Regions from separate parts of the Brevibacillus sp. SIMBA_040 genome, predicted to be linked through region 1. Evidence: riboswitches for the same ligand, from Rfam matches in the RefSeq annotation. Region 1 holds a riboswitch; each other region holds the start of a gene.
The links. Region 1 has a riboswitch for cyclic di-AMP ahead of SB752_RS27945 (C40 family peptidase). Riboswitches for the same ligand answer to the same signal wherever they lie in the genome.
Positions count from the first base shown of each region.

Region 2: another riboswitch for cyclic di-AMP. It lies ahead of SB752_RS03030 (CAP domain-containing protein); the one in region 1 lies ahead of SB752_RS27945 (C40 family peptidase).
Region 3: another riboswitch for cyclic di-AMP. It lies ahead of SB752_RS01005 (ABC transporter ATP-binding protein); the one in region 1 lies ahead of SB752_RS27945 (C40 family peptidase).
Region 4: another riboswitch for cyclic di-AMP. It lies ahead of SB752_RS22180 (CAP domain-containing protein); the one in region 1 lies ahead of SB752_RS27945 (C40 family peptidase).

Region 1 is NZ_JAWRXI010000023.1:88,188-93,616, reverse strand. Features, by position in the region: gene SB752_RS27960 (class I SAM-dependent methyltransferase) at 1-509, opposite strand, end outside; gene SB752_RS27955 (PspA/IM30 family protein) at 603-1,304, opposite strand; gene SB752_RS27950 (LiaF transmembrane domain-containing protein) at 1,378-1,776, opposite strand; cyclic di-AMP (ydaO/yuaA leader) riboswitch at 2,080-2,218, shown strand; gene SB752_RS27945 (C40 family peptidase) at 2,224-2,751, shown strand; gene SB752_RS27940 (response regulator transcription factor) at 2,973-3,692, shown strand; gene SB752_RS27935 (sensor histidine kinase) at 3,693-5,072, shown strand; gene SB752_RS27930 (cytochrome P450) at 5,248-5,429, opposite strand, start outside.
Region 2 is NZ_JAWRXI010000001.1:611,080-616,508, reverse strand. Features, by position in the region: partial or broken rRNA gene SB752_RS03040 (23S ribosomal RNA) at 1-17, shown strand, start outside; gene SB752_RS03035 (hypothetical protein) at 368-946, opposite strand; gene SB752_RS03030 (CAP domain-containing protein) at 1,201-1,788, opposite strand; cyclic di-AMP (ydaO/yuaA leader) riboswitch at 1,796-1,953, opposite strand; gene SB752_RS03025 (multicopper oxidase family protein) at 2,077-4,332, opposite strand; gene SB752_RS03020 (ABC transporter ATP-binding protein) at 4,515-5,429, shown strand, end outside.
Region 3 is NZ_JAWRXI010000001.1:202,350-207,778, forward strand. Features, by position in the region: gene SB752_RS00985 (GDSL-type esterase/lipase family protein) at 1-95, opposite strand, end outside; gene SB752_RS00990 (ABC transporter permease) at 157-816, opposite strand; gene SB752_RS00995 (osmoprotectant ABC transporter substrate-binding protein) at 832-1,734, opposite strand; gene SB752_RS01000 (ABC transporter permease) at 1,750-2,400, opposite strand; partial or broken gene SB752_RS01005 (ABC transporter ATP-binding protein) at 2,477-3,211, opposite strand; cyclic di-AMP (ydaO/yuaA leader) riboswitch at 3,425-3,558, opposite strand; gene SB752_RS01010 (AEC family transporter) at 3,758-4,651, opposite strand; gene SB752_RS01015 (carbohydrate kinase family protein) at 5,135-5,429, opposite strand, start outside.
Region 4 is NZ_JAWRXI010000014.1:63,928-69,356, forward strand. Features, by position in the region: gene SB752_RS22160 (glucose 1-dehydrogenase) at 1-243, opposite strand, end outside; gene SB752_RS22165 (TetR/AcrR family transcriptional regulator) at 454-1,056, shown strand; gene SB752_RS22170 (cold-shock protein) at 1,171-1,374, opposite strand; gene SB752_RS22175 (rhodanese-like domain-containing protein) at 1,799-2,140, shown strand; cyclic di-AMP (ydaO/yuaA leader) riboswitch at 2,201-2,350, shown strand; gene SB752_RS22180 (CAP domain-containing protein) at 2,358-3,110, shown strand; gene SB752_RS22185 (hypothetical protein) at 3,175-3,354, opposite strand; gene SB752_RS22190 (homoserine dehydrogenase) at 3,468-4,478, opposite strand; gene def (peptide deformylase) at 4,499-5,026, opposite strand; gene SB752_RS22200 (aminotransferase class I/II-fold pyridoxal phosphate-dependent enzyme) at 5,208-5,429, shown strand, end outside.

The DNA.
Region 1 (5,429 bases):
AGCAAGGTAAAGCTGGTCTCTACCCTGGAAAAACGTGCCTGCAGCTCAGCTTGGAGTTGTAGCGAATATTGGAATGTAATGAACAGCCCGCCTGGTTTCAGCACGGATTGGACTTCATTCAAAATGTCTGTCCGTAGCTCTTGCGGAAAGTTGGCAAAAGGCAGCCCTGATATAATCACATCTGCCTGCGCAAGATTTAATTCCTCCAAGTAATCCCGCAGTCTCGTTGCTTCCTCCATGATCGGAATCTCCGGAAATCGGGAGTGCAGCATCGACCGAAACTGGGAGTCGCGCTCTACAAGCACATAATGGGTATCGGGACGCATATTTTCATAAATCGCTTGCGTAAAAGCACCCGTGCCAGGCCCCAGCTCAAGTATGACATCGGTGGAAGCCCAATTAACGCCCTCCAGCATACGTGCACTTAAAAACCGAGAGCTGGGAATAACGCTGCCGACACGACCGGGCTCAGCGATAAACCGTCGCAAAAAGACCAAGAAGTCTACCAAGAATCGTACCTCCTAGGGGAAAAGCAGCCTGAAATCCAGGCTGCCTAGTTGCCACACTTTATTCTACACCTGGTCCCCTAGTTCCTGTCCGATTTAGGACTGCTCTGGTTTTTGGACCGGTGCTTTTTTCTCTTGCAATGAGGCTTTGATGTTTGCAAGCTCGGAATCGAGATCATCCTTCTCCAGCTGGGACAAAGCATTCTCCCATCCATAACCTACATTGGAACCGCGCCATTGTCCACTCATTTGTGCCTCTGCTTCCATGCGCATAACCTTTTCTTCCATTCTTGTAAAGCCGCGACCAGCTGTTTGGTTGCCAATACCAACAACCGCTTGATTCACTTGTTTTTGTGTACGAGCGACTTGCGCACGTGCCATCAATGTGAATTTTTTAGCACGCATTTTATAGAACTCTTCTTTCAGTTCAGCCAGCTTCTCACGCATTTGCGCGGCAGCTTCTGAAGCCGACAAGTAGAGAGTTTCGTATTCTGCTGCACGTCCTTCATACTGCTTTTTGTCTGCCAGAGCGCGGCGAGCGAGCTCGTCTTCGCCTTCGGTCAGTGCCAGCTTCACCTGGCGATCACGTTTTTCAATCAGTGCGTTTGCCTCATCCAACTGCTGGCGGAATTTCTTTTCCAGAGCAACCTGGCGGGCTACCGCTACTTCAACCTGTCCAATTTCTACTTCCATGTCACGCATATACTGGTTCAGCATCACTACCGGATCTTCCATCGAATCCAATGCATCATTCACAGAAGCTACTGTCAGGTCACGCAAACGTCTAAAGATACTCATTTTTTATTTCCTCCTCATCATATCACATCATATAGTTTCATCCAAAAGCCACATTCGACATAATTACCTACGGCTACCGTTTCGTCACTCTTTTTTCCCAGTCATCCAGCGTATCTTCTTTTAATACTCCTTGTGCCCACTGACGCTCCCAAGCTGGTGGTGATTCTTTTTGTTCTGGCCGCGGACGCAATAGGCGGTATCCCAAATAGATAACCCCTATGGCCAAGATGCTGTGGAACAAGAGGTGCAGCTTCCCAAACAGCATCAACAGCCCGAACAGGAAGACAATTACTCCCCAAAAGCGTGAGCCCGAATTACCCATTACTTTGCGAGCTCCGTACAGCATGATTACTGAAGGAATCAACACGCCAATCAAATCGCCGCTGTCGATTCCCAGTTGGTCCAACAGAACCAACCCGCCAATTAGCAGCAGAACCAGCCCGAGTAGTATCTTTCCAGACCGTTCGCTCATCCTTTGCTTGCCTCCATTCGTTGTTGATGTGGTGCAGGTCGACCTTATGCCCTTATTGTAGCCCCGAGCATAGGCTTCCCATAACGGGCGAGCGGTTGGTTTTTCCCTCCGTCCTTGGACGGATATAGCTTCCTGCTCCAATCGGACGAGCCTTGCAGGACCTTGCCGAATCAAAGCTTGCATTACCCGGACAAAACGTTACGCCATCAGACAAAATATTATGGCAAAAATGTGAACAAACCATCGAAAAAGAGGAGATATTGGACAAGCGTAGAATCTGTGTTGAGTACGCGTGTAAAAAAACATCGAAAATAGCCGAGTTCCGCCTGGCGGAAACGGGGGAACCAAGTTTTTGGGGTGAATGGCTGTGTATCACGGCAGTCTAGGGCGTCCTTTCGACCGAACCCTTCAGCTAACCTCGTAGGCTCATGGGAGGAGCAGTTTCTTTTGCGCAAGTTGGTAGTATCTTTTATTATGGCTGGATTGCTGGCGATGGGAACCGGTGCTGCACAGGCTGCTGAAAGCACATCTTTGAATGATGTGGTAAGCGATCTGTACGGCGTTCCTTACAAATCGTCCGGTACATCCAAAAAGGGCTTTGACTGCTCCGGTTTCACACGCTACGTATTTGATGCGTTAGGTGTAGACCTGCCTCACAATTCTGCGGCTCAATATGAAGTAGGAGAATCCGTCGAGAAGAAAGACCTTCAACCCGGCGACCTCGTTTTCTTCAACACTAATGGACGCAGCATTTCTCATGTTGGCATCTACATCGGAAACGGCACATTCGTGCACTCGGAAACTGGCCGTGGCGTCGTCAACACCAAGTTGAGCGATCCCTACTACTGGAGCAAGCGTTATGTAGGTGCAAAGCGCATCAACACGCCTGTTCTGGAAGCAAAGGCTGAAAATCCGAAGAAGGAAAACGCGGTGCAAGCTGCATCGTTGCCGGAAGATCAAGCAACTAAAAAGTAGTTCGGCAAAAAATAAGAGCCAGGGACTTCGCGTCTCTGGCTTTTTCTGACGAAACTTAGTACCTGGTGTCATGAGGTGACCTCACTTATAAGTATTTGATTATAGTGAGGGGCATACTTGCCTTTCCCTGGTCAAAGCATGTTATGATAGATAGACATGGTAAATAAATTTTTTCTGAGTGCTCGCTTCCTTATTAATAGAAGTAACTGGGGGTATAACCGGTGAAGGATCACATATTAATTGTCGATGACAACCTCGAGATTATTGAACTCTTAGAAGACATATTGGAAAACGAAGGCTTTCAGGTGTCCGCAGCCGAAAATGGCGAAGATGCACTGCAGATGCTCAGCCAGGGCCATCGCCCGAATCTCATTCTGCTAGATATTATGATGCCAAATATGAGCGGCTATGAGCTCTGCTCCCAAATTCGCCGTGAGTGGGATTTGCCGATTCTGTTTTTAAGCGCGAAAGGAAAAGCTGTGGACAAGGTCGTAGGCTTTGAAATCGGTGCCGATGACTACATTACCAAGCCTTTCGATACGGAAGAGCTGCTTGCCCGTATTCGTGCCCATTTGCGCCGCTATGAGCGTATTCGCAAGCATACCGAAGAGCAGCCGGATAAAGAAGCTGCCAACTCTTCGATTACAGTCCTCAAATTTAAGGACCTGGAAATTCATAAAGAAACGTATTCTGTCTATGTCAGCAATGAAAAAATTGAGCTATCCACCAAGGAATTTCAACTGCTCACATTCCTCGCTGAAAATGCCGGCATCGTGTTTACACGGGAGCAAATCTACGATCGTGTCTGGGGCTATGGCTACGGCTCGCTCAATACAGTGACCGTCCACATTAAAAACTTGCGTGAAAAGCTGGAGACGAACCGCCAGTTCATTAAGACACAATGGGGGACAGGCTACGTATTTATCGGGGAGAAGCAATAAATGAGCTTGCGCAATAAACTGTTTCTTTCGTTTATCGCTTTGATCACACTGAATATCCTTTTGTTCAAATTCGTCTTTCAGGACATCATTGTTGACCAGCTAAAAAATGACAGACACAATCAATATCAATACGAAAAGGAAGCAGCGGAAAAGGTTCGAGTCAATCAGTTATTGCGTACGAGCAATTTCAAGGACCCTACGGAGCGTCAGGAGCTAGAAAAGCAGCTGCCTGAGGACGTCATGTACCGCATGGTGATCAAGGACGCAAACGGCAATACGATCTTCAACAAAACCTCGCAAGCTTATGATTTAAAGGTCCCTTCGTCCACTTCGAACCGGAGTTCCTCCAAAAAGGGGGACCTCAAGACAGTTGCAGAATACCACTTTCAGCAGGAGCCGCCACGCGAAGGGGAAATCGTCATTTATTTTTACACAGACGACTATGACATCATGTCTACAACAGGTGTATCCATGATGCTTTGGTTTATTTACGGAAGCCTTGTGTTGGTCGGTCTGGTGCTACTCACTCTATTTGTCCGCTGGATTTTGCGCCCTGTGAGCGAGCTGTCACGTGTAACTCAAGAGATTCGCGGCGGAAAGCGACTCGTCTCGTTTACGTACAAATCCCACGACGAGTTCGGCCAATTGTTTCGCTACTTCGGAGATATGGTAGATGAGATGCGCTTTTCCGAGGAACGTCAATCGGAGATGATCGCCTCGATCGCCCACGATTTCCGTACTCCGCTGACTACAATCAAGGGGTATGCATCATACATCGGCTCGGGACGCGTCACTGAGCTTGAGCGAATTCAGAAGCAAATGAGCAAAATCGAGCTGAAAACGTCTGATTTGGAAAAGCTGCTCGACGAATTGCAGGACTTTAGCCAGCAAAGTACAGAAGTGAGGCTCAACATTAGCCGCATTCATGTAAAAAGCTTCTTGAAAGGGATCATTGAGGACTATTTGACTCGCATCAAGGAAGCAGGACTCTCCTTCCAGTGGAAGCTGCGCGTTTCCAATGAGCTGCATATCGAAGCGGATGAAACAAAGCTGCGCCGGGTTATGGAAAACCTGCTCAACAATGCAATTTACTACAATAAACCAAACGGCTCAATATTGATTACATGTGATCAGCGTGAAGGACATGTGCTTTTCTCCGTGATTGATAAAGGTGAGGGCATCTCCAGCGAAGACCTGCCCAAAGTATTCACCAAATTTTATCGCGCAGAAAAGTCCCGTAACCGAAACAACGGTGGTACGGGACTTGGTTTGACAATCTCCCAGAGCATCGTCCGACGTCATGGCGGAGAACTGATGGTAAACAGTGAGCTCGGAGTCGGAAGCAGCTTTTCGTTTACAATTCCTTTTTACCACATTTAAAATTTATATAGATTTATTCTCAGTTAATATATTTTTTATTTTTCTCTGTTACATTATTACTTGTAAGCATGTTGCTTTCAGTGATAAATAACCCCCAGTTCGGTATCTGACACAACACGGCGTAACCCGTAGGTGAAAAGATGCCTTTTTTTTGTCCAAAAATCCCCTTCCTTTTTTATCCTCTCTTCTCCACTCTCATTGGCAAGCCGTTTTTCGGTCGCAGTGTAACCAACGGCTCTGGCTCTACCTTCTGACCAGGAGTTTCCAGGTGCAATCGATAGCGCTGGGCGATCGTCGCCAAAAGCAGAGCTGCTTCCATAAGCGCAAAGTTATTCCCGATGCATACACGTGGGCCTC
Region 2 (5,429 bases), on a different contig from region 1:
GTCGAGGACTTATCCACACACTCTTAGCAAGCATGCGTATTCAGTTTTGAAGGAATGAGCTAGCCATCCGAGCAGGATGGTTTTTTTGTTATTGCGGCTTATTAGCACGGGGGTCTCAGATTGTCTTCCTTCGATCTAGATTGGGAGAAGCCGTTTCCGCATCAGGAGGAGACGATGCTTATTGTACATATATAAAAAAGTTTTAGACTGGGCTTCGTTGAGCTAACGGACAGGATAATGAGTGCACGTAGGGATCAGATTCTTGGCTGATTCTTGAAAAATTTTGGTTAGTGCCACATAAGATAAGCGGATACTTCACACATGAGGTATCCGCCTTTACATCACCTACGTGGACTAAGTTTTTACATTACAATAAACATTTTAAAGCTCTGCTTAAAGCAGTATTCCAAGGTCTTGATTCAATCAATTCAATCCCATTCCGCCTACAGGTATCTGCTATCCAATCTCCATACGAAATACTTATTTCAGCTCTATATTGTTGTAATTCGCCATCTTCTCTTGATAAATAATTCTGCAATATTTGATTTTTGTCTGATTCCTGTACAAATATTGATTTTACCTCCGGGTTATTGAAAGATACTGTAAATTCGGGATAGATAAAATCGCCTTCAATAATGATAGGTAATTTATCTTCAATATGCCTGTTTGCAAGTTCTTTTAATACGGGACCCATTTCTTTGCTTACATCAATCAGCCAGTTTACATTGCCGTCTACTCCAACATCCTTCCAATTTATACCGGAATCATAATAATGAATTGCAGGAAAATGCTCCTTTGTTGTAACTGTTTTTACGGATAGGTGAACATCATCTACTTCCAAGACATTTACACCATAAAATCGAGCAATTTCATAAGCAATACTTGATTTACCTATTCCCGATGCTCCACCAATAAATAAAACGGTCCAGTTTCTATCATCATTCATTTTGCCAACCTCATTTATATACTCATCGATTAATTTATTAAGTTATGTAGTTCAACATTAATTCGATTATTCCCTTTCCTCAAGCCGCTACACGAAGGGCAGGATATAAAATCAATCCTTCAGCAGTACCCTCTGGAACAGTGGTCCACAGCGAAATGATGTTTTTACTGAAATACAGCAAGTATCTGCCTATCCGGGAAAAAACAAGAAAGCCGGGCCCCCGCTAGAGGACTCGGCTTTTATATCCAATATTATTATCCGATGAATTCTTGTACCCAGTATCCATTCACAAAGCCTACACCGATTTTGGTGAAGGAAGGATTCATGATGTTTTGACGGTGTCCTTCACTGTTCATCCATTGGTTCATGACTTCCTCAGCGGTGCGTTGACCCATGGCGATGTTCTCACCCGCGGTCATATAAGATACTCCGAATTGTTTCATCATGTCAAACGGAGAGCCATACGTAGGGCTTGTATGGTCAAAGTAGTTGTTATTGGACATGTCAGCCGCTTTTGCTTGTGCAACTTTGTTCAGGGAAGCATCCAGTTCCACTGGCTTTAGACCTGCTTTTGCTCGCTCTTGGTTTACCAAATCAGTTACTTGCTTCCCTACAGTGGAAGCATCCACTTGTTGGTTAGCTTGTTTTACTGGCTGTTGAACTGGCTGCTGTTGATTCGCTGGTGCTGCGTAAGGTGCTTGCATTTGCGGTTGGACAGGTTGCATATATGGCTGATACCCGTATTGCGGATATGTGGTAGCGGCAGAAGCTGTGTTAGAAAAGCCGGAAAGAACAAATCCCAATCCCAATGTCGCGATTGCAATAGTACCAAGGCGTTTCATATTCACATCGTCTCCTTTTTTGGGCCTACGAGGTTAGTTGACGGATTCGGATTGAGGAAACAACCCTACGCACTTTGGCGATTCACCCCATGCAGATCTCTCATCTGCAAGTAAAAAAGATCCCCCGCACTTCCGTTTGAGAGGAAGTCTCGGCTGTTTTGTTTGGCATGACCTAGAATAACAGAGTTTCACCGGTGAAAGAAACCCATAAAATTTGGTAGGTTTAATAAGGATATCTCTTGTTTTATTGAGAGGGTGGAGACCCACTACAGCTCCTAGCAAGTGTTTTCACTCCGGATGGTTGCGAGTCCCCCGCCCTATCTCAAAAGGCGAGGTAACCCCCTCATACAAAAGATGCATCGTCATTCCCAAAGCAGCATGGTCCTGATTATGACAATGATCCATCCACAGACCTGGATTATCGGCGCGGAATGCGACTTCATACGTTTCACCTGGCGCCACATTGAGTGTGTCCGTCCACCATGGACTGCCTGTTACGACGTTCCCGTTACGGCTGAGAACCAGCATCGTATGTCCATGCAGGTGCATCGGATGATCCATGAAGCTGCGGTTGACAAAGGTCATTTTCACCAGATCTCCTTCCTTGACTACCTGCATCGGTGTTTCTGGGAATACCTTGCCATTGATCGTCCACAAGCCATCCAGACGTCCGTCATAAAATCCAACCTGAAGATCAAACAGCATGAGATATTCGCGATCGTAGCGGGTATTCAGATCAAAAGGTAGCGATTGCGGACTGCCATAGCGTGCAGGGTCAAACAGAGGAAGCTCTGCATTCATGCTTGGCAATTCGCCTGTGCCGTCAGGACTCAGCAATAATCCCTTACCATTTGCTTGTTTGCTCTGCGCAAAGAATACAGGGCGATTCGGCATGGTAAAAGAAACGTCATATCTTCCACCAGCAGCTAATTGCAAGGCTTGGTTGGCAATCAGATTCGGCTCTTTCACATCGTTGCCGTCAATGGCGACTACCTGAAAAGGTGTGCCGAGCAATTGAAAGGTCACGGGAAAGTTATCTGCATTGATGAGACGCAACCGCACTGACGTACCAGGGGAGACAGTATCAAGCATGAGCGTATCACGTCCGGACAACGTGACACCTTCGCCTGTCAGCTTATGGTGAACCAATGTCAAATCGCGTTTGTAGCCGGCTACAGGCTCAGTCTCCGCCGGTTCTACAACGAGTGCGCCAAGAAGTCCCTTCCGTACTTGGACAGAAGCTTGTTGATGAGAGTGGTACCAGAACGTTCCTGTCTGTTTGGCGACAAATCGATATACATGCTTTTCACCAGGCATCACGGCATCCTGTGTAGCTCCGGCAACACCATCCTCTGCGTTTGGTACATTAAGACCATGCCAGTGAATGGTTACGCCATCCGTTATATCCTTATTTTCCAAGGCAACCTCGATGAGCTCACCTTGTTTCATCCGCAGCTCAGGTCCCGGATATTTACCATTGAAGGTCCAAGCCTCGGTTGTTTTTCCTGAGGGGAGCTGAATCGTTGTTTTCTGAGCGGTCAACGTAAACTGTCGATCCGGTTCACCCGTGTGAGGTCCCGTCAAATCGGTGACACTGATCGTTTTGCCAGATGCCGCTGGGGCGGAGTGCTGTTCGTGAGCTGCAGCAGATGCAGAATGATCAACCATTTTTAGCTGATCGGGCAATAGGCTCGCGAGCAATTCCTGATGTCCCCAAAAGTAAGCACCTGTTCCCAACAGAAGAAGAATCGAAACAGTGCGTAAAAAACGCAGTACGGCATGTGGTCGACGCAGCTCACCAGGACGGGAAGCGCGGTGCTGCCGCCATGAGTGTAAAATCCACAGGAGGGAGACGCCTGTAACAAAAGCGCCCCACGCAATGGCCAGCTTATCGATCTCCAGCGTAACAGCAGGAAACATGAATTGAAGAATAAGGGCAATCAAAGCTCCCAGTGAAGCCGCCTGTAGAGGTACGATCATTTCAGGGGCAGAGGCATTACTTCTCCATGCAGCATCAACTACATCTGCCGGCAGTGGTGCGCTTTTGCCAACTGGTGCTTCCAAAGTAGTTGCTGTTTCACGAAAAACATCTTCCTCCGTTGTCGGGAGATTTTCTACAGCTTCGTGCAGTAGGGGTTCATCCCATGCTTTGGCGGAGGCTGCATCGAAAGTAAGTGGGGTAGAAGCAGCCTTTTGCTTCTCTTTGCGAATATGTCCCATCGCCAAACGAGATAGTCGCGGAACCGAAATCAACAGACTGGTAGTCATTGGCAGCAGAAGCAGCGGCAAAAATCCGATCACCTTGTCTTTTATGTACAACCAGCCGAAGGAATGAAAAAGAGACCACGTAACAAACACTTGCAAGGCAAACAACAGTAGTGCCAGAACAAAGAAAAACAGCGTCCACCCGGCACTTTTTTTCAACGAACGGGTAGTTTGGGCATAAACAAGCCCCTTGGCTTTACAAGCTGGAAGGAGCGTAGCGAGCAATAAGAGCACAAAGAGTCCTTGATGGACCCCGGCGAGTGTTTCAAATTCTGACATGAACAGTTCCTCCCGATTTATGAGTACGTTTTTTATGATATAGAGGAATGGCCGATGCCCAAACGTACCCGCGCAGTATTTTCCCTCCGTCTCAGGTCTGAACCTGTAGGTGCCCGTGCTGAATGGCTGCGGTCGTACGTATACATCAAAAGATCAAACCTACAGCTGGGGGGAGCGTTCTTTTGGATACGTTTAAACGGTTAAAGGATTACTACTGGCCCTATAAACGATTATTTCTGGTGTCGATCCTTTCCTTGTTTGTTGTGACGAGTGTGACGGTTATTTATCCCCTTGTTTTGAAGTACACGATCGATGATGTTTTTGGACAGGGGCAGTACGGGCAGGTTCCTTATATAGCTATCGGATTTATTGTGCTGATGGGGATAAAGGGAATCGCTGTCTACTACCATCAGTACTATGGTGATTTGTTTGGAGTCTCTACCGTTTATGAGCTTCGTAACGAGCTGTACACCAAGCTGCAATTCTTGCCTTTTCGTTATTATGACAGTGCAAAAACCGGTGACCTGATGTCCCGGCTCGCTGGTGATGTCGAGGTTTTTCGATTTTTTCTGTCGTTCGGCTTGGCGCAGTGCCTGAATTTTTTGCTGCTCATCGGATTTGGCTTTGCCATCATGCTATATTTGCATCCATCGCTAGCCTTGGTCACATTAATTGCGATGCCCTTTGTTGCGATTACCGCCTACCGTTTTGATAAGAAAGTTCACGTGGCCTTCAAGGAAATACGGGAGGCTTTTTCCGCTTTAACGACCAAGGTCCAGGAAAATATTAGCGGAATCGGCACCGTCAAGGCACTGTCCCAGGAAAGCTTTGAGATCACAAACTTTACGGGCAAAAATCAAAGTTATAAGGATAATCACATTTCTACAGCGAAAATTTGGAGTGCCTTTTTTCCAATCATGGAGCTGATCGGCAATATTTGTGTCATTGCACTCTTGGCGTACGGCGGTTGGCTCGTCATTCATGATCAGATGAAGCTGGGTGAGCTGGTTGCCTTTTTTAGTCTGGTCTGGTTTATCATTGGTCCGTTGATGCAGCTCGGTTTTATACTCAATTCGTACTCCCAGTCGAAGGCAGCA
Region 3 (5,429 bases), on a different contig from region 1:
AGCTCGGATTGCAGCAGAGCAGGCCACGCCGCTACTTTTTTCACACCGAAGCCTTCTGTCAGACTGTCTCCCAAACATACGAGCTTTTTGATCATGAAATCCCTCCTTGTGTATACCTCGACCAAGCCCTGATCGGAGGCTGTTGCTTACTGTTGCTTACTTTTGCGTCTTCACAGTATGCAAGCGATAGCCCGCCTTTTTTTCAATCAGACCGAGCAGCATATCGACCAAAATGACCAGGAGCGCTGCTGGAATGGCACCTGCCAAGATCTTTTGATCGTCAGTTGTGGAGATTCCACGCATGATCATCTCACCCAGACCGCCCGCTCCTACAAAAGTGGCGATCGTGGCAGCACCGATGGAGACAACTGATGCGACGCGAACTCCCGCCAAAATGATCGGCAGAGCGAGCGGAATTTTCACTTTGGTCAACAGCTGCATCGGGGTCATCCCCATCCCTGTTCCTGCCTCAACCAAATTCTTGTCCACGTTTTCCAGCCCGGCATACGTATTTTGAATGATCGGCAAAAGCGCGTACAACGCGAGTGCTACAATCGCCGTACTGTACCCCAAGCCCAAAAAGATCATGATGATGAGAAGAAGCGACAGAGACGGGATTGTTTGGATAATGTTGATTATCGTCTGGATGACCGTAGCCACTGTCCGATTTCGTGTCATGAATACCGCCAGCGGTACGCCTGCCAAGATCGCGATCAAAATCGCGCTGACACTCATGTAGAGATGCTCTCCTGTCAGCTCCAAAATTTGGGTCCAGTACTTCGCCATATAGCCGATCGTCCCAACAATCAATTCCAAAGCCTGCACCTCCTTTTATTGCTTGATCAAGCCTTGCTCTACCAGAAACTTTTTGGCGATATCTGCTGGATCAAGCTTTTCGATGTCTGCTTGATAGTTTAACGCCGTCATCGTTGGCGTATCTATTTTTCCAGTCAATTTGTTGATTAGCTCTTCCAATTGTGGATACTGTTTCAACGTATCGTTGCGAACGACTGGTGAGGCACCATACGGTGGGAAAAAGTGCTTGTCGTCTTCCAGCGTTACCAGGTTGTACTCTTTCAGGCGTGAATCTGTGGAATAAGCGAGGACGATATCCACATCGCCTTTATCCACTGCCTTGTAAACCAATCCGATGTCCATTGGCGTCGTTTTGCCGAACGCAAAGCCGTATTCTTTTTTGAATGCCGGATACCCGTCATTCGTTCTCTCCAGCCATGGTGCATCAGACGCCATGTTCATGTCTTTTGCATGTGCCGCTAGATCAGAAATTTTATGCAGATTGTACTTCTCGGAAACATCCTTGCGAACGGTAAAGATATACGTATTATCAAAGCCATAGGACGGGAACCACAGCTGATCAAATTTTTCAGCAACCCCGTTTTTAACCAGATCAAATGCTTCCTGTGGATCTTTACTGAACTCTTGTAACCCCAGACTGCTGGTAAGATCGGTCCCGACGTAGCGAATCGCAGAAATTTGGATGTCGTTGTTCTGCATCGCCTTGAGCACGACCGGCGTTCCCCCGAGGCCACCAACCAGCTCCGTCTTGATATCGGAATTCGCCTCGATCAGCTGCTTCAGCATTTGTGCGATAATCGTCTGCTCCGAAGTAGCCTGATGCCCAATTTTGACAACATTTCCACCCCCGCCGCAGCCTGCTACAAGTAATGCGGCTAAGGCAGTTATGATCATTGTACTCATCCATCTATATCTCATTCGTGTGCTTCCCCCTCAATTTGCCCGCTTGCTTCTCAAGCCTTTTGGCGTGCATAATTTCTGAATTTTCTGCGTAATAAAATCAGCGATGGTTGCGAGCAAAGCAGTGGCTATCGCTCCAGTGATGAGCATACTGTCATTTGCAACTCCGAGACCTGTAAAAACGAGATAGCCTAGTCCCCCGCCGCCAATAACGGCAGCTAGAGTAGCCCAGCTAATCGTAAAAATCGTAGCCGTGCGAAATCCGCCCATGATAATCGAAAGAGCCATAGGCAACTCGACTTTGAACAAGATTTGCAGGCTCGTCATGCCCATTCCTCTCGCTGCTTCTATAAGAGCTGGGTCCACCTCTCGAATGCCTGTGAACGTGTTGCGCAGCATAGGCAGTAGAGAATAGAGGAACAAGGCAACTATGGCAGGAAAGATTCCAATTCCAAGCAAGGGAATCATCAGACCCAGGAGCGCCAGACTCGGGATCGTCTGCAAAATGTTTACGAACCCAATCACATATTTGTTCAGCTTTTCCGTTCGCGTCAGTACAATCCCAAGTGGAACGGCGATCAAAAAGCCGGCGATGACAGCGATGAAAGAAATATAGGTATGCTCCCAGGTCAGGGACAATATTTGTTCATGTCTCTCTGTTACGAATTGAAAGAAATCACTCATAGTCTCACCCCCGCTATTACGAAATACTCCATCGCGGCGGAAGCGTCGCTTTTTTGGAACCCTGTGCAGGCAGCTCCTGTACTCTGCGCAGACGCTTCACACCGATAAAATCGGCTACAAAGTCATTGGCAGGTCGCTGGAGTAAACGGTTCGGCGTATCCAGCTGCACGACAGAGCCGTTATTCATGATGCAGATGCGATCCGCAATTTTGATTGCCTCATCCATGTCATGTGTCACAAACACGATCGTTTTTTTGATCGTACGCTGCAGCCGGACAAGCTCATCTTGCAGCTGTTCTCTGCTGATCGGATCGAGTGCGCTGAACGGTTCATCCATCAAAATAATTGGCGGGTCGGCGGCCATTGCCCGAATGACACCTACACGCTGCTGCTGCCCTCCGCTTAATTCAGCTGGATAGCGGTCCTTGAACACCTTTGGGTCAAGCCCTACCATATCTAGCAGCTCATCGACCTTTTTCTCGTACTCCGCTTTTTCCATTTTCTTCAGCTTGGGCACCAAGGCAACATTCTGCCCAATGGTCATATGTGGAAATAGTCCAATCTGCTGAATGACATACCCGATATTGCGGCGCAGCTCCACCGGATCGGCTTTGGAGATATCTGCCCCGTTGATGTCAATTCTCCCAGCAGAAGGCTCGATCAAGCGATTAATCATTTTCATCGTCGTAGTCTTTCCACAACCGCTGGGTCCGATCAGAACAAACAGTTCCCCTGCTTCGATTTGAAGATCCATTCCTTTGATAATGGACACATCCCCGATGCTCTTTGCCACGTTGTGAAAGGCAATCATTCGCAACACCTCTTCTTTTCTTAAAAAGTATTTATGAACAGAAAAAAGTCGACACACCGCTCGCGTCTGGAGGCCATCCTGGACGAAAGCAAATAAGTCGACTAATCTCGTACATACATATATAGAAAAATAAGCTTGATTACATGCGAACATACGCTCAGGAAAGAGCAACAGTCAAATCGCACGCAAAATAAGCGATTGCAACGAAATGTATGCAATATCTGCTTTAGCCGACGAGGTTAGCTGACGGGTAGGATGGCAGGTAGCATCCCTTCTGTATGCACAGAATTAACCCCAAGAGTGGTTCCCCCGTTTCCGTTTGTCACGGAACTAGGCCCGATATGAAATTATTGCGATACAAATAGCTTATCATTTACTTAGCACAACAACAATTTTGAAAATTCGTGATATCAACCGTTCTTACGTGGTCAGAGCCAGTTAACCGTAATGACCGGTCCTATTCGTATGAATACTCCCATATCCTTCCGCATGCTAACCAACTGGTTGCTAATAATCCCCATATTATGTTCCCTGGTCAAACCATGCTCAATGCAAAAGGTTTAGCAAAAAAGTTAATGTCCCGACACTCATCACTGTCGTTACGAGCACACTGCTGGAAACGAATTGCGGACGCATATTAAACTGAATCGCATAAATCGCGGTTGTCGCAGCAGACGGCATCGCTGCCAAAATGATCAACACCTTCTGTAACAGCGGATCGATCGGAAAGAACAAGCAAATCACGTACGCCAAAATCGGTGAGGCAACCAATCGGATGACACTTGCTGCGCTAAGCCCCTGCCACTCAAAGGTACGTGATGACACATTCGCCAGCTGCATTCCAAGAATGAGCATGATGACGGGAATTGCCGCCTGCGCTACGAGATCGATCGCCTGGTAGTAGCTCTCCGGAATGACCACATTCAGTTGCTGGAGCAGAACCGCAAGTACGACAGCATAATTGGATGGCTGCTTGAAAATCGCCTTGACTGCTGTAGTGACACCACCTCCGCCTCTGGAAGCAAAATACACGCCGAAGACACCCATGATGATGGAATGAAAAACCATGATCTGTACGGCATAGACAAACCCGGCATCGCCGTACGCAAACAAAATGATCGGTGTCCCGTAGTTCCCGCTGTTCATGAAAGCGGTCGACAGCATCAGGGCGCTTTCTTGCTGCTTATCGTAGTGAAAAAAGCGCGCAGTCAGCTGTGTGATGAGGATCAACGCCCCCAATAGCAGCATGGAAATGACGACGATATAGAATAATTGCAAATCGAGCTCGGTTTTGTAAAAGGTACGGAAAACTAGAGCTGTCGTCAAAATGTAGATCGCCAGCGTAGAAATCGGCTTGAGATCAAGCTTGAAGATGCGCTGCAAAATATAACCACTGAGAAAAATCAGCAAAACAGGCAAAATGACTTCCAGAAAAATCATGATGAATACCTACTTCCCCCATCAAGTAACTTTCTTCCTTTAGTATAGCAGAGGTGTTTGTAAAAATGCGGAATTATCACACTACTAGTGCATTTATGTTATATGCTAGCTTTTGTGTGGAGAAGGAAACAGGAGAAAACGCTCCAGGTTCTTGGGCTACTAGCTTGGAGGTTTCACTGTACGACTACGTGAAAAAAACGAAACCGCGTCCAAAGTAGAACTCCCATAGGAGTCTCTCAGAGGTGGACGCTTAAGGGCGTGTTTCGTTTTTTTCACTCCGTCTCAGCAAGTATCCCAAAGACCTTCGCTTTTTTCTCCTGTTTCCTTTGGACAGCCTTTTTACTATTTCGCGCTTTCTTGAAAGAACTTTTGAAATGCAACACTTCTTATGAATCACGACAATAATCGATTAACATGATCATATGAAAATGCCTGATGCGCGTCTTCTGTATCGATTGACTTCGCTTCAGGCTCTGTCATTCTTTATCGTGTATTTTCCTCTATAAAACTCTCCACTTCCTCCAGCGATGGCATCGCAGGAATGGCCCCTGTCTTGGTCGTAGCAAGCGCACCGACGGCATTGGCAAAGCGGATCAATTGTTCCAGCTCTGTCTGTGAGAGTGTCGCTATGTCTTCTTTTGCCTCCAATATTTGATACAGCATGCCGCCGAAAAAAGCATCCCCTGCACCTGTCGTATCAACCGCATCAACCTTGAAGCCACGGACGATCCCACAGTGATCTTGCGTGCGATAAAAGCAGCCTTTTGCCCCAAGCGTC
Region 4 (5,429 bases), on a different contig from region 1:
AAAAGCCTCTACCGCTTTTTCCACTACGTTTTTCCAGTCTGCATCGGAGGCAACATCATGCTTAACAGCGATCGCTTTGCCACCTGCACTCGTAATTTCTCCAACGACTTCTTGCAGCTGTGCTTCTTGCATGTCTGTTGCAACAATACTAGCGCCTTCTTGCGCAAACATTTTTGCTTCCGCTGCTCCTTGTCCCATCGCAGCTCCAGTAATGATGACTACTTTTCCAGCTAGACGATTCATCCTCGATCCGTCCTTTCTGTTAGTTATGCCTCACAAATAAATTGGTTTTTAATAAACAACTAGTTGTTTTTACGACACCGTGTCGTACATAATTATAACAATGCCAATTTTGTTCGACAAACAACAGAACGTCTCGTCATGACGCTTATCCAACACCCGATTTGATTTTGTCGATCAACCTACAAAAGTTAAACAAGGAGCTGCATTTTGTTGTCAAAAGCAAGAAAAGTAGACCCCCGTATCATTCGAACGCGTCACTTATTGCGTGATGCTCTCGTTTCACTTATCGATGAAAGCGGGTATGATAGTATTACGGTTCAGGATATTACAGACCGTGCTACCATTAACCGCGCTACGTTCTATCTCCATTATCGCGACAAGCATGACTTACTCATTTCGAGTACGGACGATATTCTTCTTGAATTAATCACGAATCTGGAGATGACGAGTACACCCGTGATTTCCTTTGCCGATCTTGAGAAACCACCGCCGTCCTTTGTCGGGTTGTTCGAACAGATTGCCAAACACGCTGACTTTTACAGAGTCATGCTCGCCAAGCAGCATATGCCTTACTTTGTCGCGCGATTGCAGGAGGTTCTCGCTGGATTTATCCAGGAAGGGATGTCTTCTGTTCTGGCAAAAGAAAATGAATTGACCGTCCCCAAAGAAATGGTCATCCGCTACACAGCTTCTGCCTTTTTGGGAGTCGTCATCTGGTGGTTGGAGAATGATATGAGCTATTCGCCTAAGTACATGGCGAGCAACCTGCTCCGGATGGCAACCAAAGGTCCTTATGCCAATAACCCCTTTTAATCCAAAACAAAAAAACCAACCTCGCTTTGTTCAAATCAAAGGGGGTTGGTTTATAATATCTTAGCAAATTAAAAAAGCGGCCCGCGAACGGACAGCTTTTTTAATAAAGGAGACTTACAGTTTTACTACGTTCTCAGCTTGTGGACCACGGTTGCCTTGAACGATGTTGAATTGAACGCGTTGACCTTCATCCAAAGTTTTGAAACCGTCGCCTTGGATCGCGCTGAAGTGAACGAATACATCGTCTCCGCCTTCTACTTGAATGAAACCGAAACCTTTTTCTGCGTTAAACCATTTTACTGTTCCGTTCGTTTGCATTTAAAAAAACCTCCAAAAAGTCAATTTTGAATATGCTAGTCATATTTACCGAAGCAATAAAACTCACATATCATGAAGAAATACCTCTTGTCTTGAAGCGATATGCCTTCATGATATGTGAATAATATCTACTTCGATCATATGTGATTGTCGTAATGACGGAACTGCAATGTATAGCTTTTTGAAAACCTAAAACAACGAAAGCCCTTCCTCTCTTCCATCCTTGCGGCTCCGATGACCGCGCCAGTGTGAATCGGGGATTCAAAAACGTTATCCATGAGCATACACCTCGATGAATTTATGGGCCTCGATTTTTTCAAGTAGCATCATCATTCTACCATGGCTGTCCAATTAAATCAATATCTCTTAAGCTCTGCCAAGCTCTTGCGTATTTGCTACAATAGATGAAAGGAGGGATTTAATCATGACAAACACCATACATAGTAAAACATTAAAACAGATGTTAGAGAATAACTCGAACCTTATTTTACTAGATGTGAGGGACAACGACAAGTTCGTTATGGGCAGTTTATATAGTACAAATGCACCAACAAAAAACGTCCCTTACCTCATTATGAAGGAACAGGATAAGCCTTTTGACGAGGACACAGCCAAGCAATTGGAAAGTGCACAGATCGTAACGATTTGTACAACTGGAAACAAAGCACAAAAGGCTGCTTCCCTACTTCGTGAGCATGGGTTTCAAGCCGCGGCACTACTAGGCGGACTAACTGCCTGGAACGAAGAGAATAACGAGAAAGAGTAGCTAACTACCAAATATTACTCCTTTATTTCGGGTGGGATAGTCTGATATTCTGGGTCATGCCAAACCAATAAGCCGAAACTTCCACTCGAATGGAAGTGCGGGGGACTTTTTTTGCGGAGAAATCTGCATGGGGTGAATCGCCACTGGCGACGGGTTGTTTCCTCAATCCGAATCCGACAACTAACCTCGTAGGCTAAAAAAAGGAGACGATGTGAATATGAAACGCTTTGGTACAGCTACCATCGCTATGACTCTAGGATTGGGCTTGGCCCTAACAGGCTTCTCCACCTCAGCTTTTGCTGCATCTACAAATTGCCCAGTTCAATCGAACTTTCAATCTCAATTAACCCCTTTCCTGCAGCAAATGCAAAAATCAAATCAAGCTTCTATGCCAACGTATTCACAGCCCGTTTCTAAACAGAATCAACCATTCAACTTCTTAAATTGCCAACAATTCGCGCCGAAGCAATATTTTGTTCAGCCAACTCAGCAAGCACCTGTACAAGCTCCAGTGCCACAAGCGCCAGTGCAACAGGCCCCTGTACAGCAAGCTCCTGCACAACCAGTAGCTACACCAGCTAACGAAACGAACCAGGCTCAAGCCTCCAATTTCGTAAAGCAAGTTGCTGACTTGGTCAACCAAGAGCGTGCAAAAGCAGGTCTCAAGCCTGTTCAATTGGACTCGGCTCTCTCGGATGTAGCGCTTGCGAAAGCTGCTGACATGTCCAACAATCACTATTTCGATCATAATAGCCCGACATACGGTTCTCCATTTGATATGATGAAAAAGTATGGCATCTCCTTTATGACTGCAGGTGAAAATATTGCCATGGGTCAACGCAGTCCTGAAGAAGTTATGACTCAATGGATGAACAGTGAAGGTCACCGCCAAAACATTATGAATCCTGCCTTCACTAAAATTGGTGTTGGATATACAAATGGTTACTGGGTACAAGAATTTATCGGATAATCACTCAACAAGCGAAAGCCGAGCTTCTCTTCTGTAGAGAGCTCGGCTTTCTTCATGCTCATCCTTATTCTTGTTCAGCCTTGGAAGCCTGTACTTTCTTTGGCGTGTCACAGCTAGACTGCCCGGAACAACAGCAGCTGTCCTGTTCATTCAGAAGTGCCACGTCTTCCTGACCAACTTTTTGCTTGGTTGGATAAGCAGATACTTGCTGCATCTCGGCATTGAAATCAGAATGATTATTCATCCCGCAGGCCTCCTCAGAGTGGTTTTACTCTGTTGCCTGCTTAGTATAAACGAATCTACCTCGGGCATCCGAACAAAACGATGGGAAACGAAAAACGTTTCATGAGAAGTACTTTACCTGCTAATAATATGTTCAAGATCCTTCAAAGCGGCGGCTGCAGCAGCAACCGGGTCCGACTTTCCTCCGACGACCAATAAATCACCCATTACATCTGTTTCGACACGAATGGCCTTCGTCGTACCCGTCACATTGGCAAACGGATGTGACACATTTATCGCCTGTAGAACGACTGCTGCGCTAAGTCCGTTTTCTGTCTTGCGAATACTACCTATCAGCTTAGGGAGCTTTCCTTGCTCCTTCCAAAGCGCCATTTGGTCCGGTGTTACGTCCCGCACACTCATTTTTGGAACATCTGCTAGCTGCAAGGAGGCACCGAAAGCGGCATTTGCCAATATGGTGACCTTGCAAGCCGTATCCCAGCCATCTATGTCGTAGGACGGATCAGGCTCAGCGATCCCTAGCTCTTGAGCACTCCGAATCGCCTCTTCAAGCGACAAGCCTTTCTCCATCATGCTAGTTAATACATAATTTGTCGTCCCTGTAAAAATTCCCTCGATAGCCCGCACTTCACACCCTGCCAGGTTGTACTGCAATAAATCAATCGTAGGCAAAGCGGCTGCTGTTGCTCCACTGATCTTGAGCATGACGTTATTTTGCGAAGCCAGCTTCGACAAACCCGCATAATCAACGACCAGTGCCCCTTTTGAGATCGTGATGGCATGCATCCCTTGTGCTAAAGCCTGTCTTATATAAAGCAGTCCTGAGCCCCCTGTCTGAATGTCAGTGGGACCTGCTTCAATCAGAATATCCGCATGACTTGCAGCCAAAAAAGCAGCTCCATCAAACGTTCCTTTCGTCTGAGCTCTCTGTGCGCCGAAGTCTTCACACTGCCTAGCAGTCAAACCATCAGCTTGCAGACAGCCACCCGCAGAGCGAGCGATGCCTACGAGCCTGACATCAGCCTGATATTTTTCTTTATAAGAAGTGTGTCTGTGTTCTAACAATCGAGCCACTTGCTTGCCTACTGACCCAAATCCCGTAATGACAATGTTCCATCTTCTCATTTTTGTTCCACCCCGTTGTTTCACTTTTTCTGAATCAATCTTCTTTGAAGCAAAATGGGATGGGCGTCTTGCGGCTTCAGTTTTTTTCCCGATCGTGCCGAATACAGTTCATCTACGTAATCAATAAATAGGATTCCCTCGAGATGATCCAGTTCATGTTGAATACAGCGAGCCAATAAATTATCAGCCTCGATCGTAACAGTCTCCCCTCTGCGGTTTAGCGTTTCGACCTTTACATAAGCTGCTCGGGTGATGAACCCTACTACACCTGGTATCGAGAGGCATGCTTCTGGTCCCGTCTGCTCACCTTCTGTTTCGATGATTCGGGGATTGATCAGCTCAGTTAAGCCACTGCCACAGTCCATAACAATCAGCCGTTTCGGTATTCCAATCTGAATAGCTGACAAGCCCGCCCTGCCTTTATCAGCATAAATCGTGTGTGCCAAATCATCTAAAATCTTTTCCGTATGTGTGGTGATCGTTGAGACTTTTTTTGAGACTTCTCGCAAAACCGGATCTCCCAAACGGATAATCTTGTGTTCTGCCATACTCCTCAACCTCCCGCACATCGTACTTCGTCGCTTCCAAGGTAGCAAAGCCACCCCATCCTGTCAAAGGAAATCCGTTCAAAAATCTGAAAAATCGTCCCATGGTAGATGACAAATGCGTGTAGATACGCTATCTTTATTGGTAAACATACAGATGTTCTAAATGAAGAGGGAGGCTATCATGCATTCTATAGCAACACAGCTGAACGAAACGATTCAGCGGGAAAATCCACACGTTTTTGACATGCTGTCCAATATCGGAAAACAGATTTATTTCCCAAAAGAAGGGATTCTTAGCCAGTCTGCTGAAGCAAAAGCGAAAGCAAAAAAATACAATGCTACGATCGGGATTGCTCTCGAAAACGGGCAGCCTATGCATTTGAAAGTTATTCAGGATAACCTG